Regions from separate parts of the Rhizobium sp. YJ-22 genome, predicted to be linked through region 1. Evidence: predicted binding sites of a transcription regulator. Region 1 holds the regulator's gene; each other region holds the start of a gene.
What was found. Region 1 encodes LexA, which represses DNA repair genes until DNA is damaged. Its sites were predicted from a motif close to TGTTCNNNNTGTGTTCNG; they were not measured.

Region 1 (4,705 bases):
GCTTGGGCGGCCGCCCTGATCCTCGGCGGCGGAGTTCTGGCGGCGGCCGAAAGCTGGCGCCTGCAGACCGTTATTCTCGATTCTCCTGTTACAGCGACCGTGACCGCCCGCATCGACCGACGGGAGGCTGCGGGCGCAGGCCGCTGGCGCTATCTCGTCCACATCCTCGACACTGAAAAACCCCGCTTGAAACGGCCACCCGAGCAGGTATCGCTGCTGATGCGCGGCCAGCCGGCGCCATTCGAAACCGGAACCGTGGTCAAGGGCCGGGCGCGGCTGTCGCCACCCTCCGGTCCAGCCCTGCCTGGCCTCAATGATTTCGCTTTCTCCGCCTATTTCGACGGCATCGGCGCCTATGGCTTCTGGCTCGGCAAACCGGAGGTCGCCGAACCGTCTGGCGCCGCCCGCCGCCCCGGCTTCATTCAATCCATCACCCTGTTCTTCTTCGACCTGCGCAGCGGCATCGGCGACCGCATTCGCGCAATCGTGCCCGGCGATGCCGGTGCCTTTGCAGCCGCCATCGTCACCGACGAAAGGCGGGCGATGTCGGAGGGAACGACCGAAGCGCTGCGCCTCTCCGGGCTTGCCCACATCATCGCCATTTCCGGGCTGAACATGGCGCTTGCCGCCGGCATCTTCTTCGTTGGTGTCCGCTCGATCTTCTCCCTGTTCCCCGGCTTCAGCCAGCGCTATCCAATAAAGAAATTCGCCGCCGCCGGCGCGCTCATCATGGTCTGCGCCTATTACCTCGTCTCGGGTTTTGCGGTCTCCGCCGAGCGCGCCTTCCTGATGATGGCCATCCTGCTGATCGCCGTCCTGGTAGACCGCCCGTCGATCAGCCTGCGTAATGTCGCGCTTTCGGCCATCGTCATCATGGCCATGGCGCCCTCGGAAATCATGGGGCCCAGTTTCCAGATGTCCTTTGCCGCAACCCTGGCGCTGGTCTCCGGCTACAATCTCTGGAGCGGCCACTCCGCCGGTCGCGAGCCTGCGAGACTCCCCGTGTCCGGCATCGCCACGGAAACTTGGAATTTCGTCGCCAGTGTCTTCCTCACCTCGCTGATCGGCAGTCTCTCGACATCGGTTTTCTCCATCGAACACTTTCACAAGCTGGCCACCTACGGACTTGCCGCCAATCTCGCCGCCATGCCGGTCATCTCATTCGTCGTCATGCCGGCTGGCTTGATCGGCATGTTGCTGATGCCCTTCGGTCTCGACGAATGGCCGATCGCTGTCATGGGCTGGGGTCTCGGCATCGTCATCACCATCGCCAAGACGGTGGCAAGCTGGGGCGGAGAACTGATCATCGGCCGCCAGCCGCCGCTGTTCCTGCCGCTCGCCGTCGCTGGGATGGTGCTGTTCCTACTGCTGCGTACACGGCTGCGCCACATCGGCACCGCCCTCTTCCTGCTGGCGCTGGCCACCAGCCTGCTGGCAACCCCGCAAAAGCCCGATCTCCTTATTTCAGAGGATGGCAGGCTGGTCGCGTTGCTGGACGGCGACACTCTGAACAGCAACCGCCGCAAGCCCAGCGCTTTCATCTTCGACCAATGGCGCCGCGCTCTCACCATCCATACCCATGGTCCTCCGGAGCAACTCGACAGCGCCTTCCCGGCCAAAGGACCTTGGTCGGAGCGACGCAAGCAGCCACTGGATGAAGACGAATTGGTCGATGCCGACATGCTGCGCCAGCAAATCATGGAAACGAGCGCGGATCGTCGTTTCGCCTGTGTCCGCCAGAAATGGTGCCTGGCGAAAACGGCCATCGGCCCGGTCATGGTGCTGGAAGACGGTCGCTACATTGGTTTTGCCTGCGACAATGCCCGCCTGATTGTCACACCGACCCGCGCCAAATTCGCCCGCTGCCGCTCCGGCGCAACCGTCCTGGACAGCGAAACCCTGCGACAGACCGGCGCGGTGGAAATCACCTTCGCCGTCGATGCCCGCCAGGCTTTACGCATCCGCCCCGCTTTCGATCCCGAAAACCGGCGGGCCTGGACGCAGCACCGCGCCTATTCCTGGCGCGATGATGATTATACGCACCGTCTGCCGGCGGAGATTCGCTCGTTGCTCAGTGATAGCGGCGGATGAGGCCGACCAGCTTGCCCTGCACCTTGACGCGGTCGGAGGAGAAAATCCGGGTCTCGTAAGACGGGTTTGCCGCTTCCAGCGCGATAGAGGCGCCCTTGCGGCGGAAACGTTTCAGCGTCGCTTCTTCGTCGTCCACCAGCGCCACGACGATATCGCCAGGGGTTGCACTGTTGGTGTTGCGAATGATGACCGTATCGCCGTCGAGAATACCGGCCTCGATCATCGAGTCGCCCTTGACCTCCAGAGCGTAATGCTCGCCCTGCCCGACCATCTGCATCGGCACGACGATCTCATGGGTGTTGTTCTGGATTGCCGAAATCGGCACGCCGGCAGCGATACGACCCATGACCGGCACGGAGACGGAATTGGCCGCCTCAGGCAGGGCCGGCGTCGCCGGCTTCGCGACCGCAGGTGCGGAAGACGCCGGCTTGCCAAGGCTGCCCTCGATGACGCTCGGCGAAAAACCGCGCCGTGGCTGGGCGGCCGTCGCCGAATAGGCCTCCGGCAACTTGATGACCTCCAGCGCCCGCGCCCGGTTCGGCAGTCGGCGGATGAAACCGCGCTCCTCCAGCGCTGTGATCAAGCGATGGATGCCCGACTTGGAGGCCAGTTCCAGGGCGTCCTTCATCTCGTCGAAAGACGGCGGCACGCCGGATTCCTTCATCCGCTCATGGATGAAGAGCAGAAGTTCCTGTTGCTTGCGCGTCAGCATAGCACCCACCAGATTCGTGAAACAAATACAGAACGAACACTATCTGTTCCCACTGTGTTCCGCAAGGGCCGCAGGCACAATCCAGTGTTGAATATGGCAGGGAAATGACGGGTACGCCCTGAAAGGCGACCTCAAATGCAAAGCGCCGGCAATCTTTCGGTGCCGGCGCGGAGAATGCGGTTGCGGACGACTCAGCCGACGAAAGCGCGCTCGATGACGAATTCACCGGGCTTGTTGTTGGCGCCCTCGACGAGACCTGCCTTTTCGAGCAGTTCCTTGGTGTCCTTCAGCATCGCGGCCGAGCCGCAGATCATGCCGCGATCGACCGCAGGGTCGAAGGCCGGGACGCCGAGATCGGCAAACAGCTTGCCGTTGGCAATCAGGTCGGTGATGCGGCCCTGGAAGGGATAGTCGTCGCGCGTTACCGTCGAATAAAGACGCAGCTTGTCACCGACGATTTCGCCAAGCATCTCGTCGTTTCGGATTTCCTCGACGAGGTCGAGGCCGTATTTCAACTCGGCGACTTCCCGGCAGGTATGGGTGAGGATGACCTCTTCGAACTTCTCATAGGTCTCCGGGTCGCGGATCAGGCTGGCGAAAGGCGCGATGCCTGTGCCGGTCGAGAACATGTACAGGCGCTTACCAGGCGTCAGCGCGTCGAGCACCAGCGTTCCCGTCGGCTTCTTGCGCATCAGCACGATGTCGCCCGGCTGGATTTTTTGCAGATGCGAGGTCAGCGGACCGTCCGGCACCTTGATCGAGAAGAATTCCAGTTCCTCATCCCAAGACGGGCTGGCAATGGAATAGGCGCGATAAATCGGCTTGCCTTCGACCATCAGGCCGATCATGGCGAACTCACCCGAACGAAACCGGAAGCCCGCCGGACGCGTCATGCGGAATCGGAACAGACGATCGGTGTAATGCTGAACGCTCAGAACCGTCTCAGCATAAACGCCGGCGGGGATCGATTCAGCGAATTCCTCATTGCGTGCGGGAGCGTTCATCCTGTCTTCCTGCTTCTCGTCTTCTGCTTCTCAAAAAACCACTGTGCCGATAATACAAGATCCGGCACAAGAGAAGGAATGCATTTTCGTGAATGCTGACTGGTGGGAAATACCTATCTCACCCGTTAAGGTTTTACCATGCGGCATCACGCCGCCGGCGATGGCTTGCGCCGCCAGCTATAGGTCTCGCCGGCTTCTGCCGCCTGCGCGGTCGGCTGATAGTAGTGCGGTATACCTGGCAGACGCCTCTCTTCCAAACGCTTCAGCGCGGTCGGATTGCTAACCGCGAAGCTGTCGATGCCGACGCGCAGCATCAGTGGAATCTGGTCGATCAATATGTCGCCGACGGCACGCAGCTCGTTGGTGTAGCCGAGACGGGCGCGCAGCAGCGAGGCCTGGCTGAAAGCCCTGCCGTCGTTGAAAGCCGGGAAGGAGACGGCAACGATCTCCAGCCGAGAAAGATAAGGCTCCAGCCGGGCGACATCGTCAAACGGCGTGATGACGACGCCGAGGCCGACATCATTGCTTTCGTTCGCGCGGGCGACCAGCCCATCCAGCGACAGCAGCGGCCGCTGCTCGCCAGCAGCCTTCACCTCGTCGGTCTCGATCACCCAGGGATCGTTGGCGATAAAGCCGGTTTCTCTCCAGATCTTGATCATGGTCGCCTCCTCAAGCCGCTTCGGCGGCATTGCCGCCATAGAGCGCATCCTTGAACGGCTGCGGGCCGACACGGCGATAGGCCGTCAGGAAGGTTTCCTGCGGATCGAGGCGCAGGCCAAGATAGGTATCGACGATCTTCTCGATCGCATCCGTCACCTTATCCGGCTCGAAGCCGCGGCCGATGATTTCGCCGATGGAGGTCTGCTCGTCGCCCGAGCCGCCGAGCGTGATCTGGTAC
Region 2 (4,705 bases), on a different contig from region 1:
GTCCTCGTTGTAGCGCGCTTCGGCGAACAGGCCGGTGCCGAGGCCGGTGCGCTTGATCGTCTTCAGGTAATCCTTCGGAATGATCATGTCGGTGTCGATGTTGACGACCGGAAGCGGCGCGGCGACGCCGGTGAGCTTGACGAACTTGTCCATGGAGCTTGGCCTTCGTGTCAGGAAAATTTCCTGCCCAATAGCCGAAATCCGACAGGAAATGAAGCGAATTCTGGCCGCCCCTTCGCATGGGGATGCCGGAGACGGCGCTTACATGTCGATGATCGTGCCGCGGCCGTCGTTCCAGACCCGGCGCGGTTCATGGGCACTGCGCGCCCGCACGGGCGCCGGCTTCAGCTTCAGCGACAGGCTGCGCGCCACGGTGATGCCGGCGAGCACGGCTGCGAGAACGAGGGTGGCCGAAAGCGTAAAGACTGCGAGAGAGCACACAATCGCGACGGCACCGAGGGCATAAACGATCGAACGGAGGTTGTGCATGATTTTCAAGCCTTTCTACACCGTGGAATGTGGTCCCTGCATGAAGGTTCTGCAAGAGCAGCATGGCATTTTGTTGACTTGCCGGCGCTGAAAAAGCTTGGCACAAAAGATCCCATGACCGCGATTGCTTCCGCCTCTCTTCCCCCTCGCCTGCGCCGCTCGCTGCTCAGCGTGCCCGCGATCAACGAACGCGCCTTGCAGAAGGCGCATGGGCTGGATTGCGATGGCGTGATCTTCGACCTGGAGGATTCGGTGGCGCCCGCTCGCAAGGCCGAGGCGCGCGACAATCTGAAGCGTTTCTTCGCTGAGACGCCGCTTCGCGGGCGCGAACGGATCGTGCGCATCAATGCGCTGGATACGGACGATGCGGGCGCCGATCTCGACGCGGTGCTGGCGCTCAATCCCGATGCGGTGCTGGTGCCGAAGGTGACGACGCCCTCCGATATCATCGGCATCTGCGCCCGGCTCGACCGGGCGCGGGCGCCAAAAGGCTTGCGGGTCTGGGCGATGGTCGAGACGCCGCGGGCGGTGCTGGAGATCGGCGCCATCGCCGGCACGCGGCAGGGCCATGGCGCCCGCCTCGATGCGCTGGTGGTGGGCCTCAACGACCTGCGCAAGGAGACCGGCGTCCTGCCGCAGCCCGGCCGCGCCTATCTCCTGCCCTGGCTGATGCAGGTGGTGCTCGCCGCCCGCGCCTTCGGCCTCGACGTCATCGACAGCGTCTTCAACGATTTTCGCGACGAGGCGGGTTTTGCCGGGGAATGCGCGCAAGGCCGCGCCATGGGGTTCGACGGCAAGATGCTGATCCATCCCGCCCAGATCGAAGCCGCCAACCGGCATTTCGCATCGGGCGAGGCCGAGATCGCGGAAGCGCAAGCGATCATCGCCGGCTTTGCCGCGCCGGGTGCCGAAGCGCTCAACGTCATCGAGATCGGCGGGCGCATGGTCGAGCGCCTGCATCTTGAACAGGCCGAGCGGCTGATGCACAAGGTCCGCCAGATTTCTGCACGAAAGGATATCGCGTGAAACTCTACCGTTTTCTGACCGGCCCCGACGACGCCGCCTTCTGCCACCGGGTGACGGCGGCGCTGAACGATGGCTGGGAGTTGCACGGCTCGCCGTCGCTCACCTACAATGCCACGACCAGCCAGGTCATGTGCGGCCAGGCGGTCACCAAGACGATCCATGGCAGGGATTACGATCCGGCCAAGAAGCTGACCGAGCAGTAAGCGGGAAAGGCCGCTTGGCCGGCATCCGGTTTGCCGGCAAGCCCTGCCCCACCCGCAGCGTCATCCTCGGCCTTGTGCCGAGGATCTGCCAACATCGAGAAAAATCAAAACGTTGCAGATGCTCGGGACAAGCCCGAGCATGACGAAGAAGGTTTGCGTCAGCAATCTGAGGCTTGTCCTTACCGGCTGTCGGCCGCCTGGTCGGCGCTTTCCTCGATGCGTTCCATGTCGTCGTCGCTGAGACCGAAATGGTGGCCGATCTCGTGGATCAGCACGTGGGTGATGATGTCGCCCAGGGTCTCCTCGTTTTCGGCCCAGTAGTCGATGATCGGGCGGCGATAGAGGGTGATGCGGTTCGGCATCTGCCCGGTTTCCAAGGTAAAGCGCTCGGAAATCCCCCTGCCCTCGAACAGGCCGAGCAGGTCGAAGGGCGTTTCCAGCGCCATGTCCTCGAACACGTCGTCGGTTGGAAAATCAGCGATCTCGATGATGAGATCGCGTGTCAGCGCCCTGAAATCCTCCGGCAGGTTTCCATAGGCCTCGATTGCCAGCGACTCGAAGGTGCTGATCGTCGGCGCGTGGCGTTCGCGCCAATCTTCGGTCTGGTCGATGCGGGCCATGTCTGCTCCTTGTATGCTGACCCCATATAGGCTGTTTGGCCGGATTTTTCGAGTGGAGAAATCCGGACAGGAATAAATTCACATAAAAGGGTGTTGACTCTCCGGCGAGGCTCTGGAATCCATAAGAACAGAAAGAGAACATTGGGTCGCCCTATAGGATGCCCCATCTCTTGTCTTTTGGAAAAACGAGATCGGAGCACGCTCATGGCCGGGGACGCCAGGGCGCGGGAGACGCTTTGCGCCCTGCGCCAGACCATTGCCCGATTGGAAGGCCGCGCGCCGGACCGGGTGGAAACGCCTGTCAGCACGGCAGGAAAGCCGCAAGCCCGCTTCGGCGAAGGGCCGAAAGCGGCTCCTCCCCTGCTGTCCCTCGGCCACACGGCGCTGGACGAGGCCTTGCAGGGTGGATTGCCGCTCGATGCCCTGGTGGAACTGCGCGGGAACGAGCTGCGCGATGCCGGCGCCGTCAGCGGTTTTGCCATGGCGCTCTGTGCCTGCCTTGGCGCCGCCGATGCCCGCCGGCTCTGCCTGTGGATCGGCGAGCCGGTGGTGGCGATGGAAGCCGGCCTGCCGCATGTCGAGGGCCTTGGCGATCACGGGCTCTCTCCTGTCGGGCTGCTCTATGCCGCCCCGAAGAAGATCGACGAGGCGTTGTGGCTGGCCGAGGCAGCCCTTGCCAGCCGCGCCTTCGCGGCCGTGCTTCTGGAAGTGCGCGGCAATCCCGCCCGCTTCGGTCTCACCGAAAGCCGCCGGCTCAGCCTCAAGGCGCGCGCCGCCGGCCGGCCGATCTTCGTGCTGCGCCAGGCGGGTGAGGAAGAGGCAAGCAGCGCGGCACTGCGCCTGCATATCCGCCCTGCCCCGGCCGGCTTGCGTTTTCTAAGCGACGGCAAGCCATTGCCGGGCAGCCTCGGCTATCCGCGCTTCCAGCTTGCCGTCGAGAAAAGCCGCCTTCCTGTCCTCACCGATTTCCTTCTGGAGTGGAACCCCCATGCCCGCCAGTTCCGACCTGCGGACGCCGTCCGCCCTGCCGCTCTTCCGCCAGGGACAGCAGCGCATCCTGTCGCTGCATTTTCCGCATCTGCCGACCGACCGGATCGCGCGCAGCCGCTGGGGCATGTCGTGGCGTTTAACCGGGCGTCCTGAGGCGCCGCCGCTGGTCTGCGCCGGCCGGGTGCAGAATGCCATGCGGCTGACGGCGCTGGACGAGGCGGCGGAGGCGCTCGGCCTGAAACCGATGCAGGGGCTGGCCGAGGCCAAGGCCATCTGCCCGCCGCTCGATGTCGCCATGGCCGACGAGGCGGCGGATGCCCGCTTCCTCGCCGCCATTGCCGACTGGTGCGATCGCTATACGCCGCTGGTGGCGATCGACGGCCGCGCCGGCCTGTTTCTCGATATCACCGGCTGCGCCCATCTGTTCGGCGGCGAGGACGCGTTGTTACAGGATGTGCTGGCCCGCCTCAAGCAGTTCGGCCTCGATGCGCGCGGCGCCATTGCCGCTTCGCCGGGCCTGTCCTGCGCCATTGCCCGTCATGGGGGCGGCGGGGTGATCGGCGTGGAGGAGGCCGAGGCCGCGCTGACGCCGCTGCCGCTCGATGCCCTGCGGCTGTCGCCGGACACCGTGGCTCGGCTCGCAAGGCTCGGCCTGCGGCAGGTGGGCGATCTGCTGGCCCTGCCGCGTGCACCGCTGACGCGCCGCTTCGGGCCGGACGTGGTGCTGCGCCTCGACCAGGCGCTCGGGCAAGAAGACGAGCCGATCTCGCCGCGCCGGCCGCTGGCCCGCCTGTCGGTGGAGCGCAAGCTGGCCGAGCCGGTCACCGGCGAGGAGGATCTGATGGCGCTCTCGGCCAAGCTCGCCGTGGCGCTGAAGCCGCAACTGGAAACGCATGGGTTGGGCGGGCGGCTGTTCGAGCTGCTGCTGTTTCGCGTCGACGGGCAGGTTTTCCGCCTGCATGCCGGCGCCTCCTCGCCCTTGCGTGAGCCCAAGCGCATCGCGGCGCTGTTTTCCGAGCGGTTTCAGGCGGTGCATGACGATCTCGATGCCGGTTTCGGTTTCGAGCTGCTGCGGCTCAACGTGCTGCATGCCGATACCTTCGCCGGCGCGCAGCAGGATTTTTCAGGTAGCAGCGATGGCGCGGCCAGTCTCGACGCCTTCATCGACCAGACCGTCGCCCGGTTCGGCGCGGACTGCCTGCTGCTGCCGGTGGCGCATGAAAGCCACCTGCCCGAACGCGCCGGCCTGTTGCGCCCCGCCTTCCAGGCGGGAGCGACGCAGGCGGTTTCGCAAAACCATGCGCCGCTGCGGCTGGAGCGGCCTTTCAGGCTGTTTGCGCGGCCGGAACTGATGGAGGCCATCGCGCCGGTGCCGGA
Region 3 (4,705 bases), 270 kb from region 1:
GCCTTCAGCATCTTGGCGAGATGCACGCGGTTGCGCTGACCGCCCGAGAGGTTGGCGACCTTCTGCTGCTGGTCGCCGCCCTTGAAGTTGAAGGCGCCGCAATAGGCGCGCGAATTCATCTCGTGCTTGCCGAGCTTGATGATGTCGTTGCCGCCGGAGATTTCTTCCCAGACGGTCTTGCTGCCGTCGAGCGAGTCGCGGCTCTGGTCGACATAACCGAGATGCACCGTATCGCCGATGCGGATTTCGCCGCTATCGGGCTTCTCCTGGCCAGTGATCAGGCGGAACAGCGTCGTCTTGCCGGCGCCGTTCGGGCCGATGACGCCGACGATGCCGCCGGGCGGCAGCTTCAGGGTTAGGTCTTCGAACAGCACGCGGTCGCCATAGGACTTGGTGAGGTTTTCGGCCTCGATGACCACTTGGCCGAGGCGTTCGCCGACCGGGATGATGATCTGGGCTTCGCCGGGACGACGATCTTCGGCGGCCTTGACCAGTTCGTCATAGGCGCGGATACGGGCCTTGGACTTGGCCTGGCGCGCCTTCGGGCTGGAGGCGATCCATTCCTGCTCGCGCGACAGCGCCTTCTGGCGGGCGCCCTCTTCGCGGTCTTCCTGCGCCATGCGCTTGGCCTTGGCGGTCAGGTAGGCGGAATAGTTGCCCTCGTAGGGGATGCCGCGGCCACGGTCGAGTTCGAGGATCCAGCCGGTAACGTTGTCGAGGAAGTAGCGGTCGTGGGTGACCATCAGGATGGCGCCCGGATATTCGCGCAGGTGCTTTTCCAGCCAGGCGATTGTCTCGGCGTCGAGATGGTTGGTCGGTTCGTCGAGCAGCAGCAGGTCGGGCTGGCGCAGCAGCAGCTGGCAGAGCGCGACGCGGCGCTTTTCACCGCCGGATAGATTGTCGATGGTCGCATCGCCCGGCGGGCAGCGCAGCGCGTCCATGGCCATTTCGACCTGGCTTTCCAGATCCCACAGGTTCTGGCTGTCGATGATGTCCTGGAGCTTGGCGCCCTCTTCCGCCGTCTCGTCTGAATAGTTCATCATCAGCTCGTTGTAGCGGTCGAGGATCGCCTTCTTGTCGGCCACCCCTTCCATGACGTTGCCGAGCACGTTCAGCGACTCGTCGAGCTGCGGCTCCTGCGCCAGATAGCCAAGGGTGGCGCCATCGGCGAGCCAGGCTTCGCCCGTCCATTCCTTGTCGAGGCCGGCCATGATCTTGAGCACGGTCGACTTACCGGCGCCGTTCGGGCCGAGGATGCCGATCTTGGCATCCGGGTAGAAGGACAGGTGGATGTTTTCGAGGATCTTCTTCGGGCCGTAAGCCTTGTTCAGACCGGCCATGTGATAGATGAACTGGCGTGCCATCGGGACAATCACTCCGCAGGAGGGGAAAAGGGGATTTGCCGCTATGTAGGCGAAATGCGCCACGCGGGCAATCACCAAACGTCCTCGCCCCTATTGGAAACCCGCCGCGTCCACCTCGCCTTCGGGACAACCGAACTTGGTGGTGCCGGCCGCGGCGATCCGTTCGGCAAGCCCGGCATCCCCCTTCAGCTCGCCCCCGAGGCCGATGGTCAGCTCCACCACCAGCCTCCGGCCGCCATCCTCGCGGCAGCTCATGCGCACCCGCTCGCCGGCACCAGCGCCAAACGCCTGCGCGAAGGCAGCCTTCACCTCGGCTTCGCGGACCAGCTTGCCGATCCTGTCCCGGAACAGTTGGCCGACCGCGGAGGCATTCAGCTCCTCCATCAACGAAACGGACAGGCCGAAATAGCTGCTCTGGTCGAGGTTCGAGCAGGTGCCGTGCTTGAGCCATTCATGGCGGTCGAGGCCGGACTGGGCGCCGGGCATCAGCCTGGCCAGTCTTCCGGCGAGCGCCTCCGGCAGGGCGACAGGCGGCAGCGCCAGCCATCCACGTTGCTTGTCGCGCGCCTTGTCCGCTTCGGCCACGCCGCAATAGGATTGCCGCATGCGCCAAAGGCCATGCAGGGAAAAGCGCGAGGCATCGTCGCGGTCCGCCGTCTGCGAGCGGCATTCCGGCAACGTATTGCGCCCTTCGCAGAAAGCCGGTTGCCAGCTTGCTGCGAGGATGAATGTCGTGCGCCCGTCCCTGGCCAGCGAGGAGCGGCAAGACAGGCACAGAAAGGCGATGCCGCAAAGCGCCAGCCATACGATCCGCATGAACATCTCCATGAAGAACAAAACAGGATCAAATAATCACATGGCGCGTCCATGCGCAACCGAAATTCGCGCCTGACGCGAACCATTTCCGCCACATGCCTTGCCTTTGCCGGCAGAATGCTTTTCCCTCGCGCACGGCAAGGGGAGGAAACGCATGTTCGCCGAGACACGCCGCCTATGGCGGCCGGATGGCGCCGCCATCGCCTGGCATCACGAAGCGGCCGCAGGCGCGGCCCGCGGCATCCTCCTCATCTGCCATGGCCTGGCCGAACATGCGCGCCGCTACGCGCGCTTTGCGGCGACGATGGCTGCCGCCGGGTATCATGTCTATGCCCACGACCATCGTGGCCACGGCGAAACCACCGCGCCGGGCGCGCCGCTGGGACGCTTTGCCCAGCATGGCGGCGCGGATATCGTCATCGCCGATGTGCTGGCGATCCGCGAACTGGCATGGGAACGACATGGCGATCTACCGGTCATCCTCTTCGGCCATTCCATGGGTGGATTGATCGCGCTGGATGCCGCGCTGGCCCATCCACATGCATTCGCCGCACTGGCCGTCTGGAATGCGGATGCGCGCGGCGGCTTGCGGGTGCCGGCGGCGACATTCATTCTGAAGCTCGAGCGCATGTTCAAGGGCTCGGATGTCCCCAGCGACATGCTGCCGCGCCTGACCTTCCAGGCCTGGGCAAAGGCGATCGAAAACGCGAAAACGCCCTTCGACTGGCTATCGCGCGACGATGCCGAAGTAGCCGCCTATATCGCCGATCCGCTATGCGGCTTCGATGCCAGCGTCTCGCTGTGGCTCGATATATTCGCCCTGATCGGCCGCCTGCCCGCGCGGCTGCGTGCAGCGCCGCAAGCCCGCGATCTTCCGGTGCATCTGCTCGGCGGCGACGCCGATCCGGCCACCGATGGCGGCGCCAGCATGATCTGGCTCGGGAATCGATTGAAAATGCACGCAATCTCGAATATCAGCTCTCACATCCTGTCCGGCATGCGCCACGAGACGCTGAACGAGATCGGATGGGAGACCGCGGTGTCGGACTTCGCGGCCTGGTGCAATCAGGTCTGCGGCCGACAGGGAGGAAAAGGCGGGACGGAGGCATGACGGTCCAGACGGACACGGAGCGGGCGGCATCGCTGAACGGCGGTGTGATGACCGGCATGGCGCTGATGCTCGCCGGTGTGCTGATCGCACCGCTGATCGACATCTTCTCCAAGCTCGCGACCGCGCATCTGTCGTCGACGGCGGTCGCCTTCGTGCGTTTTGTCCTGCAATCGAGCTTCATGCTGCCTTTCATGCTGTGGCGCGGAAGCTGGCGCGAAATTCGCCTGAGCCAGGCCGGCTTTCACGCCATTCGCGGCGGGGTGCTGGCGCTCTCTATGATTTCCTTCGTCACAACGTTGCGCCATATGGAAGTGGCCGATGCCATCGCCATCTTTTTTGTCGAACCGATGATTTTGACCATCCTTTCCAGTATCTTTCTCGGGGAAACGATCGGCTGGCGGCGGTATACGGCCTGCGGCGTCGGCTTTCTCGGTGCGCTGCTGATCATCCAGCCAAGTTTCGGCGAGGTCGGGCCGGTGGCGCTGCTTCCGGTGGTGACGGCCTTCTGCGTGGCGATCTTCGCGATCATGACGCGATTGCGGGCGCATCGGGAAGACCCCTGGGCAATGCAATTCCAGACCGGCATCTGGGGCGGCCTCTTCTGCGCGCTGGCGCTTCTCGTCCTCGATCCGCAGGGTACGGCCGATATCGCGAACCTGCCGGGCAACATGTCCGCGATCGGGCTCTTGTTCGGCGTCAGCCTCGCCGCCACCACCTCAGGCATTCTTTCGGTCTATGCCTATCGCCACGCGCCGGCCTCGACGCTGGCGCCGCTGCAATATTTCGAAATCGTCTCGGCGACGGTTCTCGGCTGGTATGTGTTTGGCAAATTCCCCGATGCCTTGAAATGGCTCGGCATCGCCATCATCATCGCGTCCGGCCTTTATATTCTCTGGCGCGAGCGCAAGATCATGTCGCTGCTTCCCCCAACCGGCGAGCCGACGCCCAATCCCTGACGAACATCTGGAGTTTTTCCATGCCTGCCATGCCCCTCCGCAAGCCGCCACTTTCTGGCATACGCGTCATCGAGCTGGCCCGCGTGCTGGCCGGCCCCTGGGCGGGGCAGATGCTGGCGGATATGGGCGCCGACGTCATCAAGGTGGAAAATCCGAACGGCGGTGACGATACCCGCGCCTGGGGCCCACCCTTCGTCGAGGGCGCGGATGGCAAAAACCTGTCCGCTGCCTATTACCACTCGACCAATCGCGGCAAGCGCTCCATCGGCGTCGATTTCTCGACGCCAGAGGGGCAGGAAACCATCAAGCGGCTGGTGCGCCACAGCGACGTTCTGATCGAGAACTTCAAGGTCGGCGGCCTCAGGAAATACGGGCTGGATTATGAGAGCCTGCGGGCGATCAACCCGAAGCTTGTGTATTGCTCGATCACCGGCTTCGGCCAGACCGGCCCCTATGCC

Region 2: P7F60_RS14465 (metallopeptidase family protein) is a predicted target of LexA. The motif match lies at 2,462-2,479, and genes of this name have one in related genera.
Region 3: P7F60_RS05910 (ribonuclease) is a predicted target of LexA. The motif match lies at 2,194-2,211, and genes of this name have one in related genera.

Annotation. Positions count from the first base shown of each region.
Region 1 is NZ_JARRIR010000002.1:13,555-18,259, forward strand. Features, by position in the region: gene P7F60_RS04535 (ComEC/Rec2 family competence protein) at 1-2,091, shown strand, start outside; gene lexA (transcriptional repressor LexA) at 2,072-2,803, opposite strand; gene P7F60_RS04545 (ferredoxin--NADP reductase) at 2,995-3,807, opposite strand; gene P7F60_RS04550 (DUF934 domain-containing protein) at 3,954-4,466, opposite strand; gene P7F60_RS04555 (nitrite/sulfite reductase) at 4,477-4,705, opposite strand, start outside.
Region 2 is NZ_JARRIR010000005.1:279,379-284,083, reverse strand. Features, by position in the region: gene leuD (3-isopropylmalate dehydratase small subunit) at 1-153, opposite strand, end outside; gene P7F60_RS14480 (hypothetical protein) at 262-489, opposite strand; gene P7F60_RS14475 (CoA ester lyase) at 604-1,515, shown strand; gene P7F60_RS14470 (DUF1737 domain-containing protein) at 1,512-1,718, shown strand; gene P7F60_RS14465 (metallopeptidase family protein) at 1,898-2,338, opposite strand; gene P7F60_RS14460 (hypothetical protein) at 2,543-3,481, shown strand; gene P7F60_RS14455 (DNA polymerase Y family protein) at 3,453-4,705, shown strand, end outside.
Region 3 is NZ_JARRIR010000002.1:282,047-286,751, forward strand. Features, by position in the region: gene ettA (energy-dependent translational throttle protein EttA) at 1-1,364, opposite strand, end outside; gene P7F60_RS05910 (ribonuclease) at 1,455-2,180, opposite strand; gene P7F60_RS05915 (alpha/beta hydrolase) at 2,335-3,291, shown strand; gene P7F60_RS05920 (DMT family transporter) at 3,288-4,247, shown strand; gene P7F60_RS05925 (CaiB/BaiF CoA-transferase family protein) at 4,268-4,705, shown strand, end outside.